One region of the Streptomyces sp. NPDC046915 genome, then DNA from elsewhere that is predicted to be linked to it. Evidence: riboswitches for the same ligand, from Rfam matches in the RefSeq annotation. Region 1 holds a riboswitch; each other region holds the start of a gene.
What was found. A riboswitch is a leader RNA that binds a small molecule or an ion and turns the genes downstream of it on or off. The one in region 1 is predicted to bind thiamine pyrophosphate.

Region 1 (3,268 bases):
GCGCCAGCAGGATCGCCCACACGGTGGTGTCCAGCCGCACGCCCCACAGTTCGTCCAGCAGCCCGCCGCGCCCGACCAGCGCGAGGAAGGCGGTGCCGACGACGACGGTCGGCAGCACGAACGGAACCGTGACGACGGCCCGCAGCACCTGCTTGCCGGGGAAGTCCAGGCGGGCGAAGGCGTAGGCGGCGGGCAGCGCGATCAGCAGGGTGAGCGCGGTGGAGGCCAGCGCCTGCCAGGTGGTGAACCACAGCACGTGCCCGATGTCCGGCTGGGTGACGACGTCCGCCATCCGCCAGAACTGCCAGACGCCGTCCACCTTCAGCCCGCGGGCCACGATCGCGGCCACCGGCCAGGCGAAGAACACCGCGAAGAACGCGACGGGCAGGGCCATGAGGCCGAGCCGCGCCGCGGTTCCCCGCCTGATACCCCGCCTGGGCGTGGCTACTTCAGTACCAGCGACGTCCACGACTTGACCCACTGGTCGCGATGGGCGGCGATCTTCTCGGGGGCCATGGTCTCGGGGGACTTGGCCTGCGGGCCGTACTTCACGAAGTCCGGCGGCACCTGGGCGGCCTCGCGCACCGGGTAGACGAACATGTTGAGCGGCATGTCGTCCTGGAACTCCTTGGTGAGCAGGAAGTCGAGGAACGCCTTGCCGCCCTTGGTGTTCCCCGCGTTGCTCAGCAGCCCCGCGTACTCGGTCTGCCGGAAGCAGGTGCCGTACGACACCCCGGTCGGGGCGGTGCTGGGCCGCTTCTTGGCGAAGATCACCTCGGCGGGCGGGGAGGAGGCGTACGACACCACGAGCGGCCGGTCGCCGCCGGCCTTCCTGCCCTCGGAGGAGCCGGAGAACTCCTGGTAGTAGGCCTGCTCCCAGCCGTCGACGACCTTGACGCCGTTGGCCTTCAGCTTCTTCCAGTAGTCCTGCCAGTCGCCGTCCCCGTACTTCGCGGCGCTGCCGAGCAGGAAGCCGAGGCCGGGTGAGGAGGTGGCCGCGTTCTCGGTGACGAGGAGGTTCTTGTACTCGGGCTTGGCGAGGTCGGCGAACGACTGCGGCGGTGTGAGCTTGTGCTCGCTGAAGTACGCCTTGTCGTAGTTGACGCAGATGTCGCCGGTGTCGACGGGCGTGACCCGGTGCTTGTCCTGGTCGACGCGGTACTGGGGCAGGATCAGGTCGGAGCCCTTGGGCTCGTACGACTGGAACAGCCCCTTGTCGAGGGCCCGCGACAACAGGGTGTTGTCCACGCCGAAGAAGACGTCGCCCTGCGGGTTGTCCTTGGTCAGGATCGCCTTGTTGACGGCCTGGCCCGCGTCGCCGTCCTTCAGGACCCGGAGCTTGTACCCGGACTGCTTCTCGAAGTCCTTCCGCACGTTCTTCGACACGGCCCACGAGTCGTGGCTGACGAGGGTGACGGTCCTGGAGTCCGCCGAACCCTTCCCGTTCGACGCCCCACACCCCGTCAGAACGGGCAGCGCCACGAGACCGAGCCCTACGGCCACGGCCACGAAGGTCTTGTTGTGCACTGGATTCCTCCTGGGGTTGACCAGGAAGAGACGCGGCCCTGCCCGGGACCCGCGGAGGAATCCGCCGGTGCCCGGGCAGGGCGCAACAGCTCGAGTGATGACCGAACTCCCTACCCAGAATGACCTGGGCGAGGTTCAGAGGGTCTGCGGCCCGGTTGCCGCACTCTCAGCGCTGTGGCGCTCCCCTGTCGGAATATGAAGATGTACTTGACGCCCACAGACTACCGCTCGGTGGCCGCCAGCTGACCACAGGCTCCGTCGATCTCCTGCCCACGGGTGTCCCGGATGGTGACGGGCACTCCGTGCGCGGCGATGGCCTCCACGAAGGCCTTCTCGTCCTCCGGCCGCGACGCGGTCCACTTGGAACCCGGCGTCGGGTTCAGCGGAATCAGATTGACGTGCACGGGCCTGCCCTTGAGCAGCCGCCCGAGCCGGTCACCGCGCCAGGCCTGGTCGTTGATGTCCCGGATCAGCGCGTACTCGATGGACAGCCGCCGGCCGGACCTGGCGCTGTACTCGAAGCCGGCGTCCAGCACCTCGCGCACCTTCCAGCGCGTGTTCACGGGTACGAGGGTGTCGCGCAGCTCGTCGTCCGGCGCGTGCAGCGAGATCGCGAGCCGGCACTTGAAGCCCTCGTCGGAGAACCGGTGGATCGCCGGGACGAGCCCGACGGTGGAGACGGTGATGCCGCGCTGCGACAGCCCGAGCCCGTCCGGCTCGGGATCGGTGAGCGCCCGGATGGCACCCACCACGCGCTTGTAGTTGGCGAGCGGCTCGCCCATCCCCATGAAGACGATGTTGGACAGCCGCGCCGGTCCGCCGGGCACCTCTCCGTCCCTGAGCGCCCGCATCCCGTCCACGATCTGATGGACGATCTCGGCGGTGGACAGATTCCGGTCGAGCCCCGCCTGCCCGGTCGCGCAGAACGGGCAGTTCATCCCGCAGCCCGCCTGCGAGCTGATGCACATGGTGACCCGGTCCGGGTACCGCATCAGCACCGACTCGACGAGCGTCCCGTCGAACAGCCGCCACAGCGTCTTGCGGGTGGTCCCCTGGTCGGTCGACAGATGCCGCACCACCGTCATCAGCTCCGGCAGCAGCGCCTCCCGCAGCCTGTCGCGCGAACCGGCGGGGATGTCGGTCCACTGCTCCGGGTCGTGCGCGTACCGCGCGAAGTAGTGCTGCGAGAGCTGCTTGGCGCGGAACGGCTTCTCCCCGATCTCGGCCACCGCCTCCTTGCGCTCGGCAGGCGTGAGATCAGCGAGATGCCGCGGCGGCTTCTTGGCTCCGCGCGGCGCGACGAAAATGAGTTCTCCGGGCTTAGGCATGGCCTTACCAGTGTCGCAGATCGACTTGGGTGGCCCGGGACGAGTGGTGGGGCGGTCAGGCCGGGCCTGTTCCCAGAGTGTCGCGGAGTTCTGCGATGTCGCGTTCCAGGTCGCGGTACTGGTCGCTGACCCTGCGGTCCTGGGTGGGGATCACCCGGCCCTCGTCCAGGGCGGTGAGCCGGTCGCCGAGGGCGGCGAGGGTCGCCTGGCGGCCGAACCAGCCGGGGGCGCCCTGGGTCGCGTCCAGTTCCTTCTGGGCCGCGCGGAAGGCGGCGTGGACGCGTTCGCGCAGGGGGATCAGGTCCTCGCGCAGGCGGTGGGTCTTCTCCCGCAGCTCCAGCATCGACTCGATGAGGCCCGCGAACGACTCCCCGATCTCCGCCATGCCCTGGGCGTGCGCCACGAGTTCCTCG
Region 2 (3,268 bases), on a different contig from region 1:
GCCACGTGCCGGGGGCGACGAGGTCACGGTGGCCACGGCCGGCTCCGCTCCAGGACGATCGGCCGCCACCACCAGGGCCGCGAGGGCGGTGGTGACCGGTACGGAGGCCACCAGACCGATCGAGCCCACCAGCGTGCGCACGATCTCCTCCGCCACCAGCTCGCTGTTGGCGACCGTGCCCACACTGCTCTGCGCGATGGAGAACAGCAGCAGCAGGGGCAGCGCGGCACCCGCGTAGGCCAGCACGAGTGTGTTGACCACGGATGCGATGTGGTCGCGGCCGATACGGATGCCCGCACGGTACAGACCCCGCCGGCCCATCGACGGATTGGCTTCGTGCAGCTCCCATACGGCCGAGGTCTGGGTCACCGTCACGTCGTCCAGGACACCGAGCGACCCGATGATGACACCGGCGAGCAGCAGACCGCTCATGTCGATCGACGGATACAGGCCGTGGATCAGACCGGTGCTGTCGTCGGTGTTGCCGGTGAGGGCCGCCCAGCCGATGAACAGCTTGCCGAGGACGCCGATCAGCGACAGCGAGACCAGCGTGCCGAGGACCGCCACCGACGTACGGGCCGACAGACCGTGGCACATGTAGAGCGCGATCAGCATGATGGCGCTGGAGCCGACGACCGCCACGATCAGCGGGTCCGATCCGTGCAGGATCGCGGGCAGGATGAAGAAGTTGAGGATCAGGAAGCTGATGGACAGCGCGACCAGTGCCATGACGCCACGCATCCGCCCGACGATCACGACGGCGAGGGCGAAGAGCCCGGCCAGCAGCGCCATCGGGAAGCGCCGGTTGACGTCGGTCACCGAGTACTGCAGGTCCTTCGGCGCCGAGGGCTCGTAGGCGGCCACGACCTTCTCGCCCTGGTGCAGCTGCCGCGGCTGGTCCGGCTGCACGATCTCCGTGAACGTACGGCCCTTGTCCTTGCCGGTGTCGACCCGGATCGTCGCCTTCTTGCAGGTGCCACTCGCCTTCTGCTGCGTGGAGCTGCCCTCGGCGGTGGAGGCGTCGCCGGCCGGGGTGCCCCCGGAGGCGTTCGCCGACTTGCAGCTGACCTCGACGACCTTGGCGACCGTCGCCTGCTGCGTCTGCCGGTCGAAGCCGACCCCCGTTCGCTGGTGCGGAGGGGCGCCGCCGGGCCACAGCACCACGAGCCCGACCGCTACCGCCGCGGTGAACGGGATCAGAACGGCCGCGATGACCCTGCGCAGATGCTTGGAGACCGGCGTCGCGGGGCCGTGGCTGTGACTGTGGGAGTGCCCGTGTCCCCCGCCGTGTCCGTCTCCTCTGCCGCGCCCGTGCCCTTCACCGGCGTCATGACCGAATTCTGAGCCGTCGCCAGGGCGGTGCCTGTGCGGCGGCTCGGTGGGCGGGTACGGAGGCTGTTGCGTCGTGGTCACCGCCCGATGATTGCAAGAACGGGCAGAGGCGCACTGTTCACCGCGCCACAAATGACGCTAGCGTGGAGGCACCTTTGCACACGCGGGAGCTCGGAGCACCGGGCTGAGAGGGCGCTGACCTCCGTCTTCGCGATGTTTCACGTGGAACACCGACAGACGGAAACCGCTGCGTCGACCGCCGAACCTGTTACCGGGTAATGCCGGCGTAGGGAGTAGGTCTTATGACCAACAAGGACGCACGCACGCCTGCCTCCACGCAGCTCTCCAGCGACGGGGAGGCCGGGAAGTCCATCGGCTGGCACAAGGGGTATGTCGAGGGCTCACGCCCCGACCTGCGGGTGCCGGTCCGTCAGGTGCACCTCACCAACGGGCAGTCGGTCACGCTGTACGACACCTCCGGCCCGTACACCGATCCACTCGTCGAGACCGACGTCCGCAGGGGTCTTTCGCCGCTGCGGGAGAACTGGATCATCGGCCGCGGTGACACCGAGGAGTACGCGGGCCGTCCCGTCCGTCCTGAGGACGACGGGATCAAGCACACCTCGCCGCGGGGTGGCCTGCGCAACCTCGACGCGGTCTTCCCCGGACGGCCCCGCCAGCCGCGCAGGGGCCGGGACGGCCAGGCGGTCACCCAGCTCGCCTATGCCCGTCGAGGTGAGATCACGCCCGAGATGGAGTTCGTGGCGCTGAGGGAGAACGTTTCTCCCGAGGTCGTCCGCGAGGAGATCGCGGCGGGCCGGGCCGTGTTGCCCGCCAACGTCAACCACCCGGAGATCGAGCCGATGATCATCGGCAAGCGGTTCCTGGTGAAGGTCAACGCCAACATCGGCAACTCGGCGGTGACGTCCTCCATCGAGGAGGAGGTCGAGAAGATGACCTGGGCGACCCGCTGGGGCGCCGACACGGTCATGGACCTGTCCACCGGCCGCAACATCCACACCACCCGCGAGTGGGTGCTGCGCAACTCCCCCGTCCCCATCGGCACGGTGCCGCTCTACCAGGCACTGGAGAAGGTCGACGGCAAGGCCGAGGAACTGACCTGGGACGTCTACAAGGACACGGTCATCGAGCAGGCCGAGCAGGGCGTGGACTACATGACCGTCCACGCCGGTGTGCGTCTGGCGTACGTGCCGCTGACCGCGAACCGCAAGACTGGCATCGTCTCGCGCGGCGGCTCGATCATGGCGGCCTGGTGCCTGGCGCACCACAAGGAGTCGTTCCTGTACGAGAACTTCGAGGAGCTCTGCGAGATCCTCGCCGCCTACGACGTCACGTACTCGCTGGGCGACGGGCTCAGGCCCGGTTCGATCGCGGACGCCAACGACGAGGCCCAGTTCGCGGAACTCCGAACTCTCGGGGAACTCAACCGGATCGCCAAGCGTTACAACGTACAGACCATGATCGAGGGCCCGGGACACGTCCCGATGCACAAGATCAAGGAGAACATCGACCTTCAGCAGGAGATCTGCGATGAAGCTCCGTTCTATACGCTCGGCCCGCTGACGACAGACGTCGCACCGGCGTACGACCACATCACCTCCGGCATCGGTGCCGCGATGATCGCCTGGTGGGGCACGGCGATGCTCTGCTATGTCACGCCCAAGGAGCACTTGGGCCTGCCCAACCGTGACGACGTCAAGACCGGCGTCATCACCTACAAGATCGCCGCCCACGCAGCCGACCTCGCCAAGGGGCACCCGGGTGCCCAGGAATGGGACGACGCGCTGTCCGACGCCCGCTTCGAGTTCCGGTGGGAGGACCAGTTCAACCTCGCCCTCGACCCGGACACGGCACGGGAGTTCCACGACGAGACGCTTCCGGCCGAGCCCGCCAAGACGGCCCACTTCTGCTCCAT
Region 3 (3,268 bases), on a different contig from region 1:
GTCCGGGGCGGAGGTCCGCAGGTGCTCGTCGGCCACCACCTCGCCGTGCGCGCCGAGTTCGATGCCGGAGCCGGCCAGCCACGCCGTGGCGGGGCGGGCGCCGATGCCGACGACGACGGCGCCCGCGGGCACCCGCGAGCCGTCGTCGAGCACCACCGCGCCCGGCTCGACGCGCTCCACGCGCGCGTGGGTGCGCAACACGGCGCCGCTGTCGGCGTACCAGGACACCATCGGCGCGGCCACCTCGGCCGGGAGCGCGCCGGCGAGGGGGCGGTCCGCCGCCTCCACGACCGTCACCGCACAGCCCGCCTCACGGGCCGCCGTGGCGAACTCGGCGCCGATCCAGCCCGCGCCGACGACCACGATGTCGTGCTGCCGGGCGAGTACCGGCCGCAGCCGTTCGGCGTCGTCGAGGGTGCGCAGCAGGTGCACGCCGGAGACGCCCTCCGTGCCGGGCAGCCGGACCGGTTCGGCGCCGGTGGCCAGGACCAGGACGTCGTACGGTTCGGGCCCCGCCTCGGTGTCGACCTCGTGGTCGCCCGGACGCACGCCCAGCGCCTCGCGGCCGAGGAGGAGTTCGATGCCGAGCGCGTCGAAGTCGACGTCGAAGGCGGAACCCTCGGCCTTGCCCAGCAGCACGGCCTTGGACAGCGGGGGCCGGTCGTACGGCTGGTGGGGTTCGGCGCCGATCAGCGCCACGGTGCCCCGGAAGCTCTGTTCGCGCAGGGCGACCGCGGTCTGCACCCCGGCCATGCCCGCGCCGACGACGACCACGCGCCGCGCCTGTGACGTGCCCTGTTCCCGCGTCTGCTCGCTCACTCGATCACCATAGTCAACTGACTGTTCGTCAGTCAGGGGGCGTGCTCAGTGACCTGCTCCACAACGCTCGTACCCGCTCCGGGCTGCGATTCCCATTCCCAGGTCTCCTCCAGCCGCACCCGGCCGTCGGACAGCTCGACGACGGTGGACGCGCAGTGTCCGCAGGAGGTGGTGCCGTCCCGCTTCAGCTGCACGTACCGGAAGTCCAGCCGGTCCCCTTCCCGGGTGCCCACCAGAGACCCGCGTATGACATCGCCGCCCGCGTACTCGGCCCAGATCTCGCCGTTCTTCTCGTGGTACGCGAACCGGGTGCGCGTCCCCACCTGCCCCGGGGCCTGGTCCGCTACGGGGGCGAGGATCAGACCGTCGAGCGAGCGGGCCATCGGCGGAGGCCTCCTTACGAGTCGGTGCGCTGCGGGCTAGGGTGGCCACCGTACAAGCACTCGCGGGAGCCCGGACGCACCGGGCTGAGAGGGAGGCTGGCGGCCTCCGACCGTACGAACCTGATCCGGGTCATGCCGGCGAAGGGAGGGGCTGGACGCCCATGTCGTCACGTACGTCCGACGTCCTCGTCATCGGGGGCGGGATCATCGGCCTGGTCACGGCCTGGCGGGCCGCGCAGCGCGGCCTGAGCACGGCCGTGGTGGACCCCGAGCCCGGCGGCGGGGCCGCTCAGGTGGCGGCCGGGATGCTCGCCGCCGTCACGGAGCTGCACCACGGCGAGCAGCGGCTGCTCGGCCTGAACCTGGCGTCGGCCCGCCGCTATCCGGACTTCGCGGCCGAGCTGACCGAGCTCACCGGCCTCGACCTCGGCTACCGCAGATGCGGCACGCTCGCCGTCGCGCTGGACGCCGACGACCGCGCCCACCTGCGCGAGCTGCACGCCCTTCAGCACCGGTCGGGCCTGGAGTCGGAATGGCTGTCGGGGCGGGAGTGCCGCCGCCTCGAACCGTTGCTGGCGCCGGGGGTGCGCGGGGGGCTGCGGGTGGACGGCGACCACCAGATCGACCCGCGCCGGCTGTCGGCCGCGCTGGTCGCCGCGTGCGAGCGGGCCGGGGTGGTCTTCCACCGGGTGTGGGCCGAACGCTTCGACGTCGCAGGGGACCGGGCGGCCGGCGTCACCGCCTCGGACGGCTGCGTGCTGCGCGCGGGCCAGGTGGTGCTGGCCGCCGGGAGCCTGAGCGGGCGGCTCGCGGGCCTGCCCGAGGACCTGCTGCCGCCGGTGCGGCCGGTGAAGGGGCAGGTGGTGCGGCTCGCCGTGCCGGAGCGGTACGCACCGTTCCTCAGCCGGACCGTACGGGCCGTGGTCCGCGGCAGCCATGTCTACCTGGTGCCCCGGGAGAACGGCGAGCTGGTCGTCGGGGCCACCAGCGAGGAGCTGGGCTGGGACACCACGGTGACCGCGGGCGGGGTGTACCAGCTGCTGCGCGACGCGCACGAGCTGGTGCCCGGCATCACCGAGCTGCCGCTCACGGAGACCCGGGCCGGCCTGCGCCCCGGCTCGCCCGACAACGCGCCGCTGCTCGGCCCGACCGGTCTGGACGGCCTGCTGCTGGCCACCGGGCACTACCGCAACGGCGTACTGCTCACGCCCGTCACCGGGGACGCCCTGGCGCACGCCCTGACCACCGGTGAACTGCCCGAGGAAGCCCGCCCGTTCACCCTCAAGCGCTTCAGCACGGCACTCACGGAGCAGCCCGTATGAACAACCCGGTCACCATTTCCGTCAACGGAGAGCGCCGGGAGGTCGCCCCCGGCACCGCTCTCGACACTCTCGTCGAGTCCCTCACCGCGGCGCCGCGCGGCGTGGCTGCCGCGCTCAACGAAACCGTCGTCCCGCGCGCGCAGTGGCCCGCCACGGCTCTGGCCGAGGGTGACCGCGTCGAAGTCCTCACCGCCGTCCAGGGAGGCTGACCATGGCCGACGACCCCTTCGTCCTCGGCGGTACGTCCTTCACGTCCCGCCTGATCATGGGTACGGGCGGTGCGCCCAGCCTGGAGGTGCTGGAGCGGGCGCTGGTCGCCTCCGGCACGGAGCTGACGACCGTGGCGATGCGGCGGGTGGACCCCGGTGTGCACGGCTCGGTGCTGTCGGTGCTGGAGCGGCTCGGCATCCGGGTGCTGCCGAACACGGCGGGGTGCTTCACCGCCGGGGAGGCCGTGCTCACCGCCCGGCTGGCACGGGAAGCACTGGGCGGCGATCTGGTGAAGCTGGAGGTCATCGCCGACGAGCGCACGCTGCTGCCGGATCCGATCGAGACGCTGGAGGCGGCGGAGACGCTGGTCGACGACGGGTTCACGGTGCTGCCGTACACCAATGACGATCCCGTGCTGGCGCGGAAGCTGGAGGACGTGGGCTGTGCGGCGATCATGCCGCTGGGGTCGCCGATCGGGTCCGGGCTGGGGATCCGCAATCCGCACAACTTCCAGCTGATCGTCGAGCACGCGCG

Region 2: it holds a riboswitch for thiamine pyrophosphate, as region 1 does, so the genes downstream of both, thiC (phosphomethylpyrimidine synthase ThiC) here and ABZ915_RS35280 (thiamine ABC transporter substrate-binding protein) in region 1, are expected to answer to the same signal.
Region 3: it holds a riboswitch for thiamine pyrophosphate, as region 1 does, so the genes downstream of both, thiO (glycine oxidase ThiO) here and ABZ915_RS35280 (thiamine ABC transporter substrate-binding protein) in region 1, are expected to answer to the same signal.

What each region holds. Positions count from the first base shown of each region.
Region 1 covers NZ_JBEYXB010000017.1:89,217-92,484, reverse strand. The annotation lists gene ABZ915_RS35285 (iron ABC transporter permease) at 1-394, opposite strand, end outside; gene ABZ915_RS35280 (thiamine ABC transporter substrate-binding protein) at 445-1,527, opposite strand; TPP riboswitch at 1,617-1,724, opposite strand; gene rlmN (23S rRNA (adenine(2503)-C(2))-methyltransferase RlmN) at 1,749-2,855, opposite strand; gene ABZ915_RS35270 (hypothetical protein) at 2,911-3,268, opposite strand, start outside.
Region 2 covers NZ_JBEYXB010000003.1:497,708-500,975, forward strand. The annotation lists gene ABZ915_RS10465 (YibE/F family protein) at 1-1,413, opposite strand, end outside; TPP riboswitch at 1,486-1,642, shown strand; gene thiC (phosphomethylpyrimidine synthase ThiC) at 1,635-3,268, shown strand, end outside.
Region 3 covers NZ_JBEYXB010000050.1:354-3,621, reverse strand. The annotation lists gene ABZ915_RS48225 (FAD-dependent oxidoreductase) at 1-819, opposite strand, end outside; gene ABZ915_RS48220 (hypothetical protein) at 852-1,202, opposite strand; TPP riboswitch at 1,255-1,366, shown strand; gene thiO (glycine oxidase ThiO) at 1,364-2,524, shown strand; gene thiS (sulfur carrier protein ThiS) at 2,521-2,733, shown strand; gene ABZ915_RS48205 (thiazole synthase) at 2,736-3,268, shown strand, end outside.